One region of the Parageobacillus caldoxylosilyticus genome, then DNA from elsewhere that is predicted to be linked to it. Evidence: predicted binding sites of a transcription regulator. Region 1 holds the regulator's gene; each other region holds the start of a gene.
What was found. Region 1 encodes CtsR, which represses protease genes until heat stress. Its sites were predicted from a motif close to ATGGTCAATAAAGGTCAAACA; they were not measured.
Positions count from the first base shown of each region.

Region 2: clpP (ATP-dependent Clp endopeptidase proteolytic subunit ClpP) is a predicted target of CtsR. The motif match lies at 2,884-2,904, and genes of this name have one in related genera.
Region 3: clpB (ATP-dependent chaperone ClpB) is a predicted target of CtsR. The motif match lies at 2,576-2,596, and genes of this name have one in related genera.

Region 1 is NZ_CP040553.1:1,618,447-1,623,788, forward strand. It holds gene clpC (ATP-dependent protease ATP-binding subunit ClpC) at 1-631, opposite strand, end outside; gene BV455_RS08285 (protein-arginine kinase McsB) at 631-1,719, opposite strand; gene BV455_RS08290 (protein-arginine kinase activator protein McsA) at 1,724-2,272, opposite strand; gene BV455_RS08295 (CtsR family transcriptional regulator) at 2,287-2,748, opposite strand; rRNA gene rrf (5S ribosomal RNA) at 2,989-3,105, opposite strand; rRNA gene BV455_RS08305 (23S ribosomal RNA) at 3,341-5,342, opposite strand, start outside.
Region 2 is NZ_CP040553.1:2,174,770-2,180,111, reverse strand. It holds partial or broken gene BV455_RS20375 (DNA-3-methyladenine glycosylase family protein) at 1-595, opposite strand, end outside; gene BV455_RS11035 (bifunctional transcriptional activator/DNA repair enzyme AdaA) at 698-1,363, shown strand; gene BV455_RS11030 (methylated-DNA--[protein]-cysteine S-methyltransferase) at 1,347-1,895, shown strand; partial or broken gene BV455_RS20950 (radical SAM protein) at 1,960-2,181, shown strand; tRNA gene BV455_RS11020 (tRNA-Arg) at 2,661-2,732, opposite strand; gene clpP (ATP-dependent Clp endopeptidase proteolytic subunit ClpP) at 2,957-3,547, shown strand; gene BV455_RS11010 (HPr family phosphocarrier protein) at 3,590-3,847, opposite strand; gene whiA (DNA-binding protein WhiA) at 3,867-4,829, opposite strand; gene BV455_RS11000 (gluconeogenesis factor YvcK family protein) at 4,863-5,342, opposite strand, start outside.
Region 3 is NZ_CP040553.1:954,868-960,209, reverse strand. It holds gene BV455_RS04925 (carbamoyl phosphate synthase large subunit) at 1-1,180, shown strand, start outside; gene argF (ornithine carbamoyltransferase) at 1,177-2,115, shown strand; gene BV455_RS04915 (YjzC family protein) at 2,233-2,412, shown strand; gene clpB (ATP-dependent chaperone ClpB) at 2,611-5,205, shown strand; gene BV455_RS04905 (YjzD family protein) at 5,254-5,342, opposite strand, start outside.

The sequences.
Region 1 (5,342 bases):
GCTCCCCGATCAACACCGGGTTATTTTTCGTGCGCCGGCTTAACACTTCAATTACGCGCTGAATTTCTTTGCTTCGGCCAATAACAGGGTCCAATCGACCTTCGCGGGCAATCGCCGTTAAATCGCGGGCCAAGCTGTCTAATGTCGGCGTGCTGACATGGGAAGCACCGCTTCCTGAATGGCCCGAAACCGATTCGTTGCTTCCGAGCAGCTGCAATACTTGCTGGCGCGCTTTATTCAAGCTGACTCCCAAGTTGTTAAGTACACGGGCCGCCACCCCTTCGCCTTCGCGAATAAGACCAAGCAAAATATGTTCGGTGCCCACATAGGAATGGCCAAGTTTTCTCGCTTCGTCCATGGATAATTCAATAACCTTTTTCGCCCGCGGTGTATAGTGAATCGTATGGGAAACTTCTTGTCCGCGACCAATCAGCGACTCCACTTCTTTTTGAATTTTTTCCGGCCCAAGTCCCAACGCCATTAATGCTTTCGCTGCGATTCCTTCCCCTTCGCGGATCAGTCCTAACAAAATATGTTCCGTGCCAATATTGTTATGGCCCAGGCGTATCGCTTCTTCTTGGGCTAGCGCTAATACTTTTTGCGCCCGTTCCGTAAATCTGCCAAACATCATTATTCATCACCCTCCATATTTTTTCTCTCTTCCATTTTCAGACGTTCCCGTATTAATGCCGCTCGACGAACATCCCTCTCCTCTGGTCTCAGCGCACCGCCGGCGTATTGTTGCAAAAACCCAGGCTGCGTCAAAATCATTAGCTCATTTAAAATATTGCGCGAAATATTTTTAATGTATCCTAAATCAATTCCTAAACGCACGTCGGACAAACACTGCGCCGCTTCTTTCGATTCAATCATCCGACAGTTGGCCAATATTCCATACGAGCGGAATACTCTGTCTTCTAATTTTATGTTTAAAGTTTTGACTAATGCCTCCCTTGCCATTCGCTCTTGGGCGATTAATTGCTTAACGATGCTTTGTAAATCTTCGACAATATCTTCCTCTGATTTTCCTAATGTAATTTGGTTTGATATTTGAAATATATTACCTAAAGCCTCACTTCCTTCTCCGTATGTTCCGCGTACTACCAACCCCAATTGATTAATAGCTGGAATAATGCGGTTGATTTGCTGTGTTAAAACGAGGGCAGGAAGGTGCATCATCACAGAGGCGCGCATCCCTGTCCCAACGTTGGTTGGGCAGCTTGTTAAATAGCCGAGTTTTTCATCGAAGGCATAATTCACATGCTCTTCAATCCAATCATCCAGCTCATTCGCTGCTTCCAATGCTTCGGTTAATTGCAACCCTGGAAATAAGCATTGAATGCGAATATGGTCTTCTTCGTTAATCATAATACTCACTTCTTCATTTTCCGATAGCAGGCAAGCACCGAATGGCGAATCTTCTGCCAAATGTGGGCTAATTAGATGTTTTTCTACTAATACCCTTTTTTCAATCGGCTGAAGCTCTGACATTTTTAACAATTCAAAACGTCCGACCGAATGATAAGAGCGATGGGCAAATGTCTGTTCGAATAGGGAAACAATTTGTTGTGCCTCCTCGCTGCTAAACACGGTTGGGAAACGGAAGTCAACGATGTTTCGTGCCAAACGGATACGGCTGCTTAACACGATATCGGAATCAGGACCTTCCTGGCTCATCCAAGAACTAACGGCCGTATTAAAAAACTTTTCAAATGACATACCGCTACATTTCCCCCTCTCCACGCTGACGCAGCTGATATTCCAAAGAACGAATTTGGTCGCGGACTTCTGCCGCCTTTTCAAATTCCTCTCTCGCTACAAGTTCCTGCAGCTTTTGTTTTAGGACGAAGATTTGTTTGCGCAGATGAAGCACTCCGCCTTTTCGTTTCGGTATTTTCCCGGAATGGGTCGTATTTCCGCTATGAAGTCTTTTTAATATTGGGGGCAAATATCGCGCAAATGTCCGATAACAGTCGGAGCAGCCAAAGCGCCCGATTTGGGTGAATTGATGATAGGTCATTTTACATGTTTCACATTGTAAAATATCCGGGCCTGAGAACGTATTGGTGGTCATTTCTTTCATCGGCGTTTGGAAATTAAGCAATCCGGCTAATAGATTGTTTAAAGAAAAATCATCGTTTTCGTAAAACATAAACATATCGCCATGCTCTTTCGCGCATTGTTCACAAAGATGAAATTCGGTTTTTTCGCCGTTGATAATTTTCGTAAAATGCATCGTCGCTGGTCTTTGTTTACACTCTTGACATATCAACGCGGTCCCCTCCCCTATTTGTATTTCAGCGATGTTAACATCGCTTTGAGCATGCGCGCCCGCAGCTCATCCCGCTGCGGCAAATCGATATATAAAACAGAGCGATCCATCACGCTTAACATAATCTTTGCTTCCCGCTCAGAAATGACTTTTTCCTCGACAAGGCGTTCAATGATATCTTCTGCATTGGATTGGCTGATGCGGTGTCCGACTAATTCCAACAATTGATCGATTAATTGCGCCTCGCTTTTCGTTTTCACTTTCATAATGCGGATATAGCCGCCGCCTCCACGTTTGCTTTCGACAATATACCCTCTCTCGAGCGTAAACCTTGTATTGATCACATAATTAATTTGTGATGGAACGCACTGAAATTTATTAGCAATTTCACTGCGTTTAATCTCGACAATGTCTTCGTCGCTCATATTTAATACCTGTTTTAAATATTGCTCAATGATATCAGAAATATTTGGCACTCTACCCTCCTCCTTAACAATCAAAGTTGACTTTGACTATATTTGACCTTACCTCTACTATATAGTGTATTACAAAAAAATGCAAGAGTTACCGACAAAAATGACTAGTCATAGGATATCCTTTTTTGCCAAAAATGAAACACCAATATCGGTTTTACATATGGTCAAGGAAAGAAAAATAAACAAATGAGGCAAAAAAAGAAGCATGCCCTTCATAAGAAAGACATGCTTCTTCATCCTGCCTAGCGACGACCTACTCTTGCAGGGGCGCTGGCCCCAACTACCATCGGCGCTGGAGAGCTTAACTTCCGTGTTCGGGATGGGAACGGGTGTTTCCTCTCCGCTATAGTCACTAGGCAAGTAATGGACAAGTTTTATTATAATGGAACTATACTCATTGTCAAGAGGTTTTCATTCCTTCAAAACTAGATAACCGTCTGCTTGGAAGAAGCCGGGCGTCCTGCGCTTTTCGTACTGTCTAGCTCCGGCTCGCCGCCGCTCGGGGTCAAATAACCTTCGCCTTCGGGATGCAAGCATCCCTCCAGGCGAAGAACATTTGCCCTTCGCGGCGAACCGCTCGCCTACGCTTTTCTTGGTTAAGTCCTCGATCGATTAGTATCCGTCAGCTCCACGTGTCGCCACGCTTCCACCTCGGACCTATCGACCTCGTCATCTTCGAGGGATCTTACTCGCTTGACGCGATGGGAAATCTCATCTTGAGGGGGGCTTCACGCTTAGATGCTTTCAGCGCTTATCCCTTCCGCACATAGCTACCCAGCGGTGCCCCTGGCGGGACAACTGGTACACCAGCGGTGCGTCCATCCCGGTCCTCTCGTACTAAGGACAGCTCCTCTCAAATTTCCTGCGCCCGCGACGGATAGGGACCGAACTGTCTCACGACGTTCTGAACCCAGCTCGCGTACCGCTTTAATGGGCGAACAGCCCAACCCTTGGGACCGACTACAGCCCCAGGATGCGATGAGCCGACATCGAGGTGCCAAACCTCCCCGTCGATGTGGACTCTTGGGGGAGATCAGCCTGTTATCCCCGGGGTAGCTTTTATCCGTTGAGCGATGGCCCTTCCATACGGAACCACCGGATCACTAAGCCCGACTTTCGTCCCTGCTCGACCTGTCCGTCTCGCAGTCAAGCTCCCTTGTGCCTTTGCACTCTCCGAATGATTTCCAACCATTCTGAGGGAACCTTTGGGCGCCTCCGTTACCTTTTGGGAGGCGACCGCCCCAGTCAAACTGCCCACCTGACACTGTCTCCCACCCCGATAAGGGGTGCGGGTTAGAATTTCAATACCGCCAGGGTGGTATCCCACCGGCGCCTCCACCGAAGCTGGCGCTCCGGCTTCCCAGGCTCCCACCTATCCTGTACAAGCGATACCAAAATTCCATATCAGGCTGCAGTAAAGCTCCACGGGGTCTTTCCGTCCTGTCGCGGGTAACCTGCATCTTCACAGGTAGTATGATTTCACCGGGTCTCTCGTTGAGACAGTGCCCAAGTCGTTACACCTTTCGTGCGGGTCGGAACTTACCCGACAAGGAATTTCGCTACCTTAGGACCGTTATAGTTACGGCCGCCGTTTACTGGGGCTTCGGTTCGCACCTTCGCTTTCGCTAAGCGCTCCCCTTAACCTTCCAGCACCGGGCAGGTGTCAGCCCCTATACTTCGCCTTTCGGCTTCGCAGAGACCTGTGTTTTTGATAAACAGTCGCTTGGGCCTTTTCACTGCGGCTCCCTCGGGCTCATCACCCAAGAGAGCACCCCTTCTCCCGAAGTTACGGGGTCATTTTGCCGAGTTCCTTAACGAGAGTTCTCCCGCGCACCTTAGGATTCTCTCCTCGCCTACCTGTGTCGGTTTGCGGTACGGGCACCTCTCACCTCGCTAGAGGCTTTTCTTGGCAGTGTAGGATCGGGGACTTCGGGACCGATGGTCCCTTCGCCATCACGGCTCAGCCTTTATGCCAGACGGATTTGCCTATCTGGCAGCCTAACCGCTTGGACAGGCTATTCCAGCAGCCTGCTCGCCCTACCTTCCTGCGTCCCCCCATCGCTCGAACGGTGAGGAGGTGGTACAGGAATCTCTACCTGTTGCCCATCACCTACGCCTTTCGGCCTCGGCTTAGGTCCCGACTAACCCTGAGCGGACGAACCTTCCTCAGGAACCCTTAGGCTTTCGGTGCAGAGGATTCTCACCTCTGTTTTCGCTACTCACACCGGCATTCTCACTTCTAAGCGCTCCACGAGTCCTTCCGGTCTCGCTTCGACGCACTTAGAACGCTCCCCTACCGATGACCAGCGGTCATCCCACAGCTTCGGTGGCACGTTTAGCCCCGGTACATTTTCGGCGCAGAGTCACTCGACCAGTGAGCTATTACGCACTCTTTAAATGATGGCTGCTTCTAAGCCAACATCCTGGTTGTCTGGGCAACTCCACATCCTTTTCCACTTAACGTGCACTTTGGGACCTTAGCTGGTGATCTGGGCTGTTTCCCTCTCGACCACGGATCTTATCACTCGTAGTCTGACTCCCAAGGATAAGTCGTTGGCATTCGGAGTTTGACTGAGTTCGGTAACCCGATGAGG
Region 2 (5,342 bases), 560 kb from region 1:
TAATAAAGGAATCTCCATAAATAAAAAGTTGCATAGGCTTCCCAGTTTGTCCATCTTGAAAATAGCTTTAAAATTTCATCTTTAGAAGGTTTATTCTCCGAGCCCATCAAATGTTTAATGTCGTTGTGCAGTCCGACATCATCAATGGGAAAAGCAGAAGGAATTCTCAGGCAGCGCATCAAAACATAGTTTGCCGTCCAAGGCCCAATTCCCCGGATATTTACTAACATCTTTTCCGCTTTTTTATAGTTCCCCGCGCCCATCAAAAGCTCTTTCGTCAATTTTCCTTCCGATATGAGTTTCGCCACTCCAATTAGATATTCGCTTTTCTTGGCTGTCATTTGTAATGCCGTTAAATCACTGACCTTCAATGCCGCGATTTCATGGGGGATGGAAATATCCAATATTGTTCTCCATCCCACTCTACGTGTCGACCGAAGGTTTCCACAAAACGCCTTTTTAATGTATACGCAAAGGTAAGATTAATTTGCTGTCCAATGATCCCCCAGCACAGAGCCTCAAATAAATCGGGAATTCCGATAAGACGAAGTCCATAAAATTCACTGACTGCTTTTTGCAGCAAAATATCGCTTTTACAGTTTGATTTTGAAATCTTGCTTTTATATTGTAAAACCGTACATACGATCTGGTTTCAAGGTATACTATAGGTAATCTACCATCGATGGAGGTAAACGAAATGAAAATGAAAACACAACGAAAACAAGGGGATATTCAACGTGTACCTCATCACGCGAATGAAACAGGTGCCATTGTGGAAAATTTGACAGATGAAATATGGCAAGCCATTGTTTCAAACGATTCATCCTATGACGATAAATTTTTCTATGCTGTAAAGAGTACGGGTATCTTTTGCCGGCCTTCTTGCAAATCCCGTGCTCCAAAAAAAGAAAACATTCTCATTTTTCGCAGTGCCCAGCAAGCCCTATCGGAAAACTTTCGCCCAAGCAAACGATGCAAACCAACTGGAGAGCGTTTGCCAGATGAAGATTGGGTGGACCAAATCACACAATGCATTGAAACGAATTACAGCGAACCTTTAAATTTAAAAATATTGGCGGATATGTGCCATGGAAGCCCTTACCATTTGCACCGTACGTTTAAACGGATCAAGGGGATTACCCCAGCCGAATATATCCGAAAGGTAAGAATTTCCAAAACAATTCAATATCTTGCCACTTCGGATAAAACCATTACAGAAATTTCTTTGGCAGTTGGCATTCCTAATACAGCATACTTTATCACTTTGTTTAAAAAAGAAACGGGTTATACGCCGGCAGATTATCGCCAATTAATTAGCAATAAAATAACGATGGAGGCGTTAAATAATGGTGTCAAAAAATAATCTAACGGTTTATTGGACTTTGTTTGTGTATGAACAATGGAAAATGTATATAGCTGCGACATCAAATGGGCTTTGTTACGTGGGTTCTCCGAATAAGCCATTTGACGAGCTGTCCAATTGGGTAAAGAAACACTTACCGAATAGCGTTTTAATGCAAGATGATGAAAAATTGCAGCCTTATACAGCCGAATTAACAGAGTATTTCTGGGGGCAGCGCAAGACCTTTGTACAGCCTCTTGATTTATACGGTACACCATTTCAATTATCCGTGTGGAACGCATTGCGCAAAATTCCGTACGGGCACACGCGGTCTTACTCGGAAATTGCGAATCATATTCAAAAACCGTTTTCGGTACGTGCAGTTGGAGCCGCTATTGGCGCCAATCCAGTTTTAATTATCGTACCTTGCCATCGTGTGATCGGTAAAAATGGAACACTGACAGGATATCGGGGCGGTTTGGAAATGAAGAAACAACTGTTACAGTTAGAAAATGAAAGTTCGCTTATAGGAGAGAGATACCTGCATGCCTAATAGTATCACGAAGCACATTGCTTCATTGGATTAATGTTACTGTAGAACCTTTGGAGGATTTCACATGAAAGTCGAATTTTTTTACAAATACCCGAAGACACTGCTAAATAAAGGAACAGGGTTTCTTTCTGGATATAGCTATTCTTTAAATCCGTATGCTGGTTGTGCATTTGGTTGTTCATACTGCTATGTGCGTCAAATGCCTGTTTCGATGTTCCGTAAGGAGGAATGGGGGACCTGGGTAGACATAAAAAAGAAATCGGCAGATTTACTGTGCAAAGAACTTTAGTATTTTTTCTATGTACGAAAAATTGGGTTTGGAAGAATGGTATGATCCTTCAGCATATCGTATCGTGTATGACAGACTAAAAAAAGTATTCCCCGATGAACAAGTCTATTTGAGCCAAAAAGGGTTTTTACCTTAATTGAGTGTTTTACACAAAGAGAAAATAGTATTCCTTGTAAAAAATATAAGCTTCCCAAGACTAACCCTTTTTCTGTTTACTTTTCCATAAAGTGATGAGCATGGAAAATAGAAGGAAGTACCATGAAACTAGAAAAAGTTGGAGTAATAATAAGCAATCCAAAAGTTTGTTGAACTATCCCGAAAATTAGTATTTCATCATTTGCTGGTGCCGTAAGCACGATATGGAGGTCTATCTGAAAAAACAACTCTATAAGCTTGAAGGTTGTTTCAAACCGTTGAAAAGCGATTTGGTCAACAGACTAAAACCTGCCGCAATTGCGGCAGGTTTTGCATTGATACGCCCTCGGCAGGATTCGAACCCACGCTAAGAGAACCGGAATCTCTCGTGCTATCCACTACACTACGAGGGCATCATGTTCAGTTGCATGTTCAATTATAGTAGAAACTTCTCTAAATTGCAAGAGGGAAAATGTGTTTAAAAAATGGAAAAGAGGTTATGATGAAAAGAGGGATGTTTGACATCGTTCACGAATAATTATAAATGTAAGGTCGAAGGTGTTTCGTTTGACCTTCATTGACCATTAAGGTATGATAAAAATACATATGATTAGTCAATGGCAAAGGAGGAAACTTCATGTATTTAATCCCTACCGTTATCGAACAAACCAACCGCGGAGAACGTGCGTATGACATTTATTCCCGCTTATTAAAGGACCGCATCATTTTTCTCGGCACTCCGATTGATGATCAAGTAGCGAACTCGATCGTCTCTCAGCTGTTATTTTTAGCCGCGGAAGATCCGGAAAAAGACATTTCGCTTTATATTAACAGCCCAGGCGGTTCGATTACGGCCGGCTTAGCGATTTACGATACGATGCAATTTATTAAGCCGGACGTTTCGACGATCTGCATCGGCATGGCTGCATCTATGGGAGCATTTTTGCTCGCTGGCGGCGCCAAAGGAAAACGATTCGCTTTGCCAAACAGCGAAATCATGATCCATCAACCGCTTGGCGGCGCTCAAGGTCAAGCAACGGAAATCGAAATTGCCGCTAAACGCATCCTTTTCTTGCGTGATAAGTTAAATCGCATTCTCTCTGAAAATACGGGTCAGCCGATTGAAGTGATTGAACGCGATACCGATCGTGACAACTTTATGACGGCGCAAAAAGCGCAAGAATACGGAATCATTGACCGCGTATTAACGCGCTCGGATGAAAAGTAAAATAAAAAGGCTGCTTCGCTATCGTGTGAAGCAGCCGCTTTTTTATTTCTCTTTTTGCACATAGCTGGCCAGCTTTTCAATCGCTGCCTTTTCGTCGGGTCCGTCCGCGATCAACGTAATGACAGAACCGCTGCTAATCGCTAGACTCATTAGTCCCATAATGCTTTTGGCGTTTACTCGCTTTCCGTCCTTTTCCACAAAAATATCAGAAGAAAAGCGATTCGCTTCTTGCACAAACAACGCAGCAGGGCGCGCCTGCAACCCCGTTTTTAATTTGACTTCTACTTGTTTCTCGATCATTCTCCATCTCCCCTTTTATTTATAATGATTTATGAAAATCAACAGGCTTTCCAGCCCGCAGCCGTTCGGCAATTTCATCGATTTTGCGCAAGCGGTGGTTAATCCCCGATTTGCTGATCTTGCCCCCGGATACTAATTCGCCTAATTCTTTTAGCGTCACATCTTGATGCTTCATCCGCAATTCGGCAATTTCCCTCAGCTTATCCGGGAGGGAGCTTAATCCGATCGTTTCGTCAATGTAGCGAATGTTTTCGACTTGACGGAGCGCAGCGCCAATCGTTTTATTGAGATTGGCCGTTTCGCAGTTGACAAGCCGGTTGACCGAATTTCTCATATCGCGCACAATGCGAATATCTTCAAAGCGCAGCAGCGCTTGATGGGCGCCGATAATATTTAAAAACTCGGCAATTTTTTCTGCCTCTTTTAAATAAGTAATAAACCCTTTTTTTCGTTCCAACGTTTTCGCATTCAGAAAAAAATGACTGTTCATTAATTCACATAATGAATTGTTATGTTCTTCATAAAGGGAAAAAATCTCTAAATGGTACGAGGACGTTTCTGGATTGTTGACCGATCCGCCGGCAAGAAACGCGCCTCGCAAATAAGAACGCTTACAGCACTTTTTTTTCACTAATTCCGGCGAAATCGCGTGAATTAGTGAAAAATCCTCCTTCAATATTTTCAAATCTTTTAAAAGCTCATGCGCGCCATCAATAACGCGGACAATGTACACATTATTTTTTTTCAAGCGCATTTTTTTGCGGACGAATAGTTCTACCGTGACGTTATACCCTTTCTTTAGCAAAGTGTAAATTCTCCGCGCAATGGCAGCGTTTTCCGTTTGTACATCGACAATCATTTTCCGGTTGGAAAACGACAAGGAGCCGTTCATGCGGAGAAGGGCGGACAATTCTGCCTTTAAGCAGCACGGCTTGACTTCTAAATTGGTCAGCTCTTTTTTTGTCTCTGACGCAAACGACATGTATCGTCACCTCCATTAGTTCAACGCGCGCCATTAGGAAGAAGGAGGTGCTGTAATCAGCGAAAGAAGCAATGACGCCACTTTTTTCGTATCATGACGGATGACTTGATCCTCATAGCTGACGATATGATCGCGGATCACGCGAATCCCTAATTCCGCAAGCCGGTCGCTGTCATCTTGCACCGGTTCCGCCAGCTCTTGTGCATAGCGTTGTTGAATGTCTTCCGGAATTTGGCCGTTATTGACAACGACCACATCAAGAAAGAAACATCCCATATGGTCATGCAGGGCTTTGACATGATCGCTGACCGTATAATGCAGCGTTTCTCCCGCCTGGGTCATAATGTTGCATATATACACTTTTTTTGCCTTCGCCTGGCAAACTTCCTGGCCAATTTTCGGCACGAGCAAGTTCGGCAAAATGCTCGTATATAAACTCCCCGGGCCAACAACGATTAAATCGGCCTGACGAATCGCTTCAATCGTTTCCGGAAGCGGTTCAATATCTTCCGG
Region 3 (5,342 bases), 660 kb from region 1:
GGAGGAAGCAAATGTCCCGCTTCTTGGCGTTACGTACGATATCATTGACCGGTTGGAAGATCGCGACCGTTTTTATCAGCTGTTAGAAGAACTCGACATTCCGCACGTGCCGGGAATGATGGCCAATAACGAAACAGAGCTGCTTGCCAATGCTGAAAAAATCGGCTACCCAATATTGCTTCGTCCTTCCTATGTAATTGGCGGCAGAGGAATGTTTATTGTCAAAGACGAACAGCAGTTGGCAACGCTGTTAGCGCAAGGCATGATTGCGTATCCGTTGCTGATTGATGCATATTTAGACGGAACAGAAGCGGAAGTCGATGTCGTGACCGATGGAAACGATATTTTGCTGCCGACGATTATTGAACATGTCGAAAAAGCAGGGGTGCATTCCGGAGACAGCTATGCATGGCTGCCGGCTCAAACGCTGACAAAAGAAGAGCAAAACAATATTATTACTTATGCGGCAAAAATCGCGAAAAAGCTGCAATTTAAAGGAATTATGAACATCCAATATGTCATTGCCAACGGGCAAGTCTATGTTCTCGAAGTCAATCCGCGCGCAAGCCGAACCGTGCCGATTGTCAGCAAGACAACGGGAATTCCGCTCGCGCAAATTGCGACAAAATTATTGCTTGGGAAATGCTTGCACGAAGTCGTTGATGAAAAGCAGTGGCATTTGGCGAACTTGCCATACTTTGTTCTAAAATATCCCGTCTTTTCGACATATAAGCTGCCGGGCGTCGACCCGCTTGTCGGTCCGGAAATGAAATCGACCGGTGAAGGAATCAGCATTGCAGCAACAAAAGAGGAAGCAGCGGCGAAAGCTTTTTATCCGTATTTAGCGAAAAAGCGTGAGGCTCGGGAAATTTATGTAAATGGAGAAATAGCCGAACCATTGCTTGAGCAAATAAAAGAAAAACAATTAATCATTGTTTCTGACATGCCGTTTTCCGAATGGGTGAAACGAAAAGAAGCGCTGGCGTTTTTTGATTTGCAAAAAGATGAAACAAGTTTTGAATATCGAACCATTGCGTTGTCCCGCCAAATCAAGGTGTTTACCGAAAACGAGACGTTTGCGCTCTTTTTGCAGGCGATCGGCATAAATCCGTTTCCGGTTTCATCGGTTCAAGAGTGGCTTGAAAAGAAAAAACAAATGGAGAAAGCGGTGATCGTATGAACACAGTCGTTTCCCTAAAAGGAAAAGATTTTTTAACATTGATGGATATTTCGGCAGAAGACATTCATGATTTACTGGCGCTTGCTGCGCAGTTAAAAGAAAAGCAGCTTGCCGGACAATCTTATACTCCGCTTACCAGAAAAACGTTGGCGATGATTTTTGAAAAGCCATCTACGCGCACGAGAGTATCGTTTGAAGTCGGCATGATTCAGCTCGGTGGAAGCGCGCTTTATTTAAACAGCAATGATTTGCAGCTCGGACGCGGCGAAACGATTGCCGATACCGCACGAGTGCTGTCACAATATGTGGATGCGATTATGATTCGTACGTTTGCGCATAGCAAAGTGGAGGAGCTTGCTCAATATGCGACGATTCCGGTGATTAATGGATTGACAGACGATGATCATCCGTGCCAGGCGCTTGCCGACTTATTGACGATTTATGAAGTAAAGAAGGAGTTAAAAGGGTTGAAACTTGCTTATGTCGGCGACGGAAACAATGTCGCTCATGCGCTGATGATTGCCGCTGCCAAGGTCGGCATGGACTGCACCATTGCTTGTCCGTCTGGCTATGAACCGAAAGAAACTTATGTAAATGCAGCCGTGCAAATTGGGAAACAAAGCGGAGCTGCCATCGCGGTGACACACGACCCAATCGAAGCCGTCGCCGATGCCGACGTTATTTATACGGATGTATGGACGAGCATGGGACAGGAGCAGGAAAGCGAGCAGCGTCTTGCTGCATTCCAGGAGTTTCAGGTCAATGATAAATTAGTGAAACATGCGAAACCGGATTATATGTTTTTGCATTGCCTGCCGGCCCATCGCGGTGAAGAAGTGACTGCGGATGTGATTGATGGACCGAATTCATACGTATTTCAGCAGGCAGGCAATCGCCTCCACGTGCAAAAAGCGATTTTAGTTTCTTTGTTATAAGGAAGTAGCACCGGGAATATGCCCGGTGTTTTTTATGCCACCATTATTTGCTTGGTTATGAACAAACATGGAGGAGGGAATGATAAAAATGTACTCTGAATAAGGGGGAATACGACAATGGGCCAACAACGCCATTTTCAACCAGGAGATAAAGCGCCGAACAACGGAGTATACATCGAAATTGGCGAGACAGGAGATAATGTCAAGAATCCGAAAAAAATCAAGCTCAAAGCAGGAGATACGTTTCCGGAAACATCGAATCATAATCGTCATTGGACGTATATGCGCAAACCGTAACGACAATAAGCCGAGAAAAATCGGCGTCGCTATTAGTTGCTAAACGTTAAAGGGATAAAAAAGAACGTTTTCGTGATGGATTTTTACCCTCCATAAAGCCATTCCGGTCAAGGAGTGGCTTTCTATTTGAAATAACAAGCAAGCATCCGCTATAATATACATAAAGGTCAAAGAAGGTCAAAAAGGAGGGAAGTCAGTGTGGATATTCAAAAATTTACCGAAAAAGTGCAAGAGGCTTTGATGACGGCCCAGTCGACTGCTGTGAAACATCACCATCAGCAGCTCGATGTCGAACATTTGCTGCTGGCCTTATTGCAGCAAGAAGAAGGACTTGCCAAAAGAATATTCACACTGTTGCGTGTTAATATAGATGCATTCATTCATGAACTGCAAGTGTTGTTAAAGAAAAAGCCGGAAGTGCTAGGAGCGGGGGCAGAAAACGTTTATTTGTCTTCACGGCTGCAGAAGGTCTTGACGAATGCAGAAAAAGAAGCGAAAACGATGCAAGATGAATATATTTCCGTAGAGCATTTGCTGCTTGCAATGGCATCAGAAACGGATGATATCGGTGAGCTTTTTCGCCGCTACGGCATTCATCGTTCTTCATTATGGAAAGTATTGGTGGAAATAAGGGGGAATCAGCGCGTGACAAGTCCGACGCCAGAAGCTACATACGAAGCGTTAAAAAAATATGGACGCGATTTAGTCGCGGAAGTGAAAGCGGGAAAAATCGATCCGGTGATCGGCCGCGACAGCGAAATTCGCCGCGTTATTCGCATTTTATCGCGGAAAACCAAAAACAATCCGGTATTAATCGGTGAACCGGGGGTCGGAAAAACGGCAATTGTCGAAGGCTTAGCGCAGCGCATTGTCCGCAAAGACGTTCCCGAAGGATTAAAGGACAAAACGATTTTTGCGTTAGATATGAGCTCACTTGTCGCGGGCGCAAAATTCCGCGGCGAATTTGAAGAGCGTTTAAAAGCGGTGTTAAACGAAATAAAGAAAAGTGAAGGTCGGATTATTTTATTTATCGATGAATTGCATACGATTGTCGGCGCCGGCAGGGCGGAAGGCGCAATGGATGCCGGCAATATGCTGAAACCGATGCTGGCGCGCGGGGAGCTGCACTGCATCGGTGCGACGACACTGGATGAATACCGGCAATATATCGAAAAAGATCCGGCGCTCGAACGCCGCTTCCAGCAAGTGCTTGTCGAAGAACCGAGCGTGGAAGATACGATTTCGATTTTGCGCGGCTTAAAAGAGCGGTTTGAGGTCCATCATGGCGTAAAAATTCATGACCGTGCTCTCGTTGCCGCCGCGACATTGGCAGACCGCTACATTTCTGACCGCTTTTTGCCGGATAAAGCGATTGACTTAGTTGATGAGGCGTGCGCGACGATTCGTACGGAAATGGACTCGATGCCGTCGGAGTTGGATGAAGTGATGCGCCGCGTTATGCAGCTGGAAATCGAAGAAGCGGCGCTGCGAAAAGAAACGGATGAGGCGAGCAAAGAACGCCTTGAAGCGCTCACAAAGGAACTTGCGGATTTACGGGAAAAGGCAAACAGCATGAAAGCGCAATGGCAGCAGGAAAAAGCAGCAATTGGGCGTGTGCGCGATGTGCGCGAGGCGCTGGAAAAAGCAAAGCGTGAGTTAGAAGAAGCAGAAAATGAATATGATTTGAACAAAGCAGCGGAACTCCGCCACGGCCGCATTCCGCAGCTTGAGAAACAATTAAAGCAGCTAGAACAAGAAATGAACGAAAATAATGAGGGAAGGCTGCTTCGCGAGGAAGTAACAGAAGAGGAAATCGCCGAAATCGTTTCGCGCTGGACGGGAATTCCGTTGACAAGGCTTGTCGAAGGAGAACGGGAAAAGCTGCTGCGCTTGCATGAACTGTTGCATGAACGGGTCATCGGACAGGACGAAGCGGTGGAACTAGTGGCTGATGCGGTGCTGCGGGCGCGTGCCGGCATTAAAGATCCAAACCGTCCGATCGGTTCGTTTATCTTTTTAGGACCGACCGGCGTCGGAAAGACAGAATTGGCGAAAACGTTGGCACAAGCATTATTTGACAGCGAAGAACAAATGATTCGCATCGATATGTCCGAGTATATGGAAAAACATGCCGTTTCCCGCTTAATCGGCGCTCCTCCAGGCTATGTCGGCTATGAAGAAGGCGGGCAGCTGACCGAAGCGGTGCGGCGCAAACCGTATTCCGTCATCTTATTAGACGAAATCGAAAAAGCGCATCCAGAAGTGTTTAATATTTTGCTGCAAATGCTCGATGACGGGCGGATTACTGATTCGCAAGGGCGCACCGTTGATTTTAAAAACACGGTTGTGATTATGACGTCCAATATCGGCTCCCACCTGCTGCTAGAAGGGGGGACGGAAGGCGGGGAAATTAAAGAAGAAACGCGCGAACAAGTCTTGCAGCAGCTGCGTGCCCATTTCCGTCCGGAATTTTTAAACCGCATCGATGATATTGTTTTGTTTAAGCCGCTGACGATGAATGAAATAAAAGGAATTGTCTCGAAATTTGCCAACGAATTATCCAAACGGCTCAGCGACCGCCATATTTCGCTTTCTTTGACAGATAAGGCAAAAGAATATATCGCTGAATCTGGATTTGACCCGGTTTACGGAGCGCGGCCGTTGAAACGGTTTATGCAAAAGCAAATTGAAACCCCGCTGGCGAAAGAAATCATTGCTGGACGGGTGAAAGATTACAGTACGGTAGTGGTCGATTATGAAAACGGGCAAATTGTGATAAAAACGCAATCATAACAAAAGGCTGTCCAAATCGTGGACAGCCTTTTGTTATGATGCAAGTGATTAATGATGGTGATGTTCTACCGGCTCATCCGGAATCAGACTGGCGACAATAAAGATGAGAACGGTCACAATGACGCCCAGTAAGGCTC